Regions from separate parts of the Thermobacillus sp. genome, predicted to be linked through region 1. Evidence: riboswitches for the same ligand, from Rfam matches in the RefSeq annotation. Region 1 holds a riboswitch; the other holds the start of a gene.
The links. A riboswitch is a leader RNA that binds a small molecule or an ion and turns the genes downstream of it on or off. The one in region 1 is predicted to bind cyclic di-GMP.
Positions count from the first base shown of each region.

Region 1 (2,201 bases):
GGTTGCTCCGCATCCGGCTCCCGCTCCCTTCCGTCCGGAAGAAGCGCCTCTTCCCGCTCCCCGTCCGCACCTTCCTCCGCGGGGATTTCCCGCAACTCCAGCTCCTTCAGGTAGCTGATGCTCGAGAGCTCGACATACAGCTCTTTGTAGTCCCGGTCCGTCGTCATGTGCAACCGGAAACCGTGATCCCGGATCACGGCGTCGGCTTCGGGATCGTTCAGCAGATTTTCCGGCACGTGATGAAAATCCGTCAGCCAATCCTTGATCTTGAAGAACGCCTGGTACGCCCGGATGTTCGCCATCTCGCAGTCGTCCGTGAAGTACAGCCTGGCCTCGTATTGACGCAGACCGCCGTATCCTTCCGCGCCGGCTTCCGCCCCGCCGTCCGTACCGCCAGACCCGCGGCTGAGCGTCTCCAGCAGCCAGTCCACCTTGCCGATCACGCTCGAGGCCTCCCCGTCGGCGGGCTCGCCGTTCCGGAGCTTGTGCAGCTCCACCTTGGTGAAATCCACCCCCTCCAGCATCAGGTCGGACAGTTCGGACCAGTCCGCCGGCCGGGAAGGGTTGTCCCGCAAATACGAGAAAAGATCTTCCAGTGCATGCGCAAGGGCGGCGATATTGTGGTACTGCATCATGGAAGAGGAACCCTTGATCGTATGCATGATGCGGAAAATTTCGTGGATCGCCTCTTCCGTGAACTCGCCGTCGTGCTCGCAAGCGAGAATCAATTCCTCGAGTTGGTCGACAAGCTGTGTGGCCTCCGTCAAATACGCTTCGAAAATCGGATCCCCGCGCTGGTCACTCATCCTACCTCTCCCCGTGTGCAGTGAATATCTGAACGCAAAAAAGCCCTCCAGACACGGACATGACTCAAGGGCTTCGCGCGAACACGCCAAAAAGCGTGCAACATGACTGTAAGCGAGCAACTTACGGCCTGACGGCCGGCAACCTGGCGATCATAGTTCAACGGACATTGAACCTTAGACCCATGGCTTTGCGTCACTGCCTTTCGACAGTTTTGCCCTTAATCATGCTATTCAATTATCCACCATGCGTAAATATTTACAATTTGAAGTGATAAACCCATATTCTGAATATTATTATTCTCTAAAACCTATTTTACTGACGATTATAAAAAATTACAAGTCAAATTAGTAAAAATTTCATGCCATAATTCATCTGTATTACAGCGTCGTTATAATGCTTTTGCACTATAATTACAATCCGCTTTCATGACCGTACCTTCCGTTATCCGTTCACGGGTCTTTGTTTCCGATGTTTGCTTCGGTCTGGTAAAACGCGCACAGCCCTTCGACGGCAAGGCGCCCGCATCCCGCGATGACAAGAAAAAAGAAGAACGCCGCCGGGGCGTTCTTCTTCCGCAGATTTTCATGTTTTTTCTAGGACACCTGCTCGAACTGGCTGTTGTACAGCTCCGCATAATGGCCGTTCTTCGCGAGCAGCTCCTCGTGCGTCCCGCTCTCGACGATGTCGCCGTCCTTCATGAACAGGATCAGGTCGGCGTTGCGGATGGTGGACAGCCGGTGGGCGATGACGAAGGAGGTGCGACCGGCCATCAATTTGTCCATCGCCTCCTGAATTTGGACTTCCGTGCGCGTGTCGACCGAACTGGTCGCTTCGTCGAGGATGAGCATCGGCGCATTCTCGACCATTGCGCGCGCGATCGTGATCAGCTGCTTCTGTCCCGCGGACAGATTCACCTTGTCGTCCAGCACGGTGTCGTAGCCGTTCGGCAGGCTGCGGATGAAGTGATGCAGTCCGACGGCCCGGCAGGCCCGCTCGACCTCTTCGTCGGTCACGCCCTGCTTGGCATAGACGATGTTCTCGCGGATCGTCCCCTCGAACAGCCACGTATCCTGCAGCACCATGCAGAACAGGCTGTGCACGTTCTCCCGCGTCAGATCCTTGATCGACACGCCGTCGATCAGGATGTCGCCGCTGTTCATCTCGTTGAAGCGCATGAGCAGGTTGACGAGCGTCGTCTTGCCCGCCCCGGTCGGTCCGACGATCGCGATCTTCTGGCCGGCCTTCGCGTGCGCGGAGAAATCCTTGATGACGATCTTGTCCGTACCCTCGTAACCGAAGCGCACATGGCGGAACTCGACGTCGCCACGGACGTTGTCAAGCCGGGCCGTCTTGCCGCTCTCGTCCGACATTTCCTCTTCCCCGAGGAACTCGAA
Region 1 is NZ_QEWA01000034.1:97,126-99,326, forward strand. It holds gene C6W55_RS07575 (chemotaxis protein CheA) at 1-806, opposite strand, end outside; cyclic di-GMP riboswitch class I at 941-1,033, opposite strand; gene C6W55_RS07580 (ABC transporter ATP-binding protein) at 1,401-2,201, opposite strand, start outside.

Region 2 (2,201 bases), on a different contig from region 1:
GGTCAACCTGATCTTGAATGACAACACGGGCACCTCCTTCCATACAGCCAAAACTTGTGGATAACATCGGTATCTCGATTTCCAGGATGTGGACAACTGTGGACAAATCTTTAGTTATCCACCGATTTATGCACAACGTGTTAACAACGAATATCTGTTCGCGGTATAGACAGTCAAAAGTGCAGGATCGAACAGCGGAGGAGGCAGATGAATGAGCTTTGCAGAGGACGATGTGCGCTTCATGCGCGAAGCCATAGAGGAAGCGAAAAAAGCAAAGTCGTTGCGGGAAGTCCCGATCGGCGCAATTATTGTGAAAAACGGGGAGATCATCGGCAGAGGCCACAATCTGCGCGAGACGATGCGCGATCCGACCGCCCATGCCGAAATACTGGCCATCCGTCAGGCCAGCGAGCATCTGAATGCCTGGCGGCTGCTCGATTGCACGCTGTATGTCACGCTGGAACCATGCCCAATGTGCGCCGGCGCCATCCTGCAGTCCCGGATCGCTCGCGTCGTCTACGGAACGGACGATCCGAAAGCAGGCTGCGCAGGCACGCTGATGAATTTGTTGCAGGACAGGCGATTCAATCATCGTACCGAGGTCATATCCGATGTGCTGCGCAGCGAATGCTCCGAATTGCTCACCAGCTTCTTCCGGGCGCTGCGCAATCGTTCATAAGCGTGGGGCTTTTTTGTCGGGAATGGTCAACTCGTCCCGTTGCAGCTGCTGCAGTGCGACGATGAGCCTGTCCGCCTCTTCGCTCAGGGCGAGGACTTCCGGGTCGGTTAGACTTCCTCTTGCTTCCGCAAGTGCGTGCAGACGAAAGCGAAGCGTTTGCAGCTGTCCCAGCAAGCGATCTTTCTTCATCTGCCTCAGTCTCCCCCGATAGAAGTTATGGATTGTGCTTCCATTATACACTTCTTGATCCACAGAATTTGTAAGTTTTTGTCGATTGGACTCCACTTTTTTCTGCCGCTTTTCGACACGAGCATAGTGCCAAGGCTGCATGACTTGCGGCTCCATCCTATGAAAATTGGCATTGCCATTTCAATACAATTTACAGTATAATGAACTTTGCAGATTCTTGAAATATGACTGACATCTATATCGGCATCGAATCAGCAAAGGGCAAACTTGTCGAAAGGCAAGGACGCAAAGCTAAGGGTCTACGGCTCCGCACGAGCTATGATCGCCTGGTTACCGGGATTCGGATGTACCTGTCGCTGCATGTAACGGTAGACCATCCCTGCTAATCGGGGATGGTTTTTTTGTCATACAGGAGTCCCATACAGAAAGGAGTTGTGGAAGGACCATGCCGTTATCCAACACTTCCCCGTCACCGAGAAATTCGTCGACCGGCTCGATGGGATACGACGTCTCGGTGCTGATGGACTCGAAAGCCGTCGTCGAAAAAAAAGGATTTGTATCGACTGGCACGCTGACCTATGTCGCCGGCGAGCTGCTGGAGATTGAATTCCCGCAATACGACCAGTTCATGCTCGGCGAAAAGGTAAAAGTCATGATTTACGCCAAAGGCGGCATCTACGTGTTCGAATCAACGGTGCTCGCGAAGGATCAGGGCGCGCTGGTCGTGCTGAATCCGCCCGAGAATCGCCGCAAATTCCAGGACAAGCGGCAGGATCCGCGGGTACCGGTCAATGAGCAGGCCCGGGTGCTCAGCCTGTATGAATATTCGCGCAAGGTGGAACGGAAGTTCCCGGATCCGCCGACCATCCTGCTGGACAACATCAGCATGTCCGGAATCGGCTTGCTGTTCAACATCGACCTTCCGTTGCAGACGCGGAACCAGCTTCACCTTGAATTGGATCTCGGCAACCGCTTTGAATGCAGGGCGGAGATCATTCATCTGCAGCGCACCAAGGAAGGCATCCGGTGCGGAACGCGCATTATCGAGCTGAAAGATGACCACGCGAATTGGTTGCGTTCCTACATCCTGAGATCCCAGATCGAGGCTTACTACCGCGAGAAGTCGGAGAAACTGCGCAAAGAGATGCTCGGCGAGGAAGGGGAGACTGAATTCGACATCCAGGCCGAACAGACGGAGCCGGTCAAAACGGATCGTGCGCCGCAGACCTACCTGTTCAACGATTCCAGATACGAAGGTTGATGCGGCAACGATTTTCAGGTCGCCGTCCCTTCCTTCGACAGTCGCAATGTGGTATAATACATCTTGCTGCGC
Region 2 is NZ_QEWA01000040.1:76,965-79,165, forward strand. It holds gene C6W55_RS11390 (ATP-binding protein) at 1-27, opposite strand, end outside; gene tadA (tRNA adenosine(34) deaminase TadA) at 212-679, shown strand; gene C6W55_RS11400 (aspartyl-phosphate phosphatase Spo0E family protein) at 674-868, opposite strand; cyclic di-GMP riboswitch class I at 1,119-1,206, shown strand; gene C6W55_RS11405 (PilZ domain-containing protein) at 1,314-2,129, shown strand; tRNA gene C6W55_RS11410 (tRNA-Arg) at 2,200-2,201, shown strand, end outside.
Region 2: it holds a riboswitch for cyclic di-GMP, as region 1 does, so the genes downstream of both, C6W55_RS11405 (PilZ domain-containing protein) here and C6W55_RS07575 (chemotaxis protein CheA) in region 1, are expected to answer to the same signal.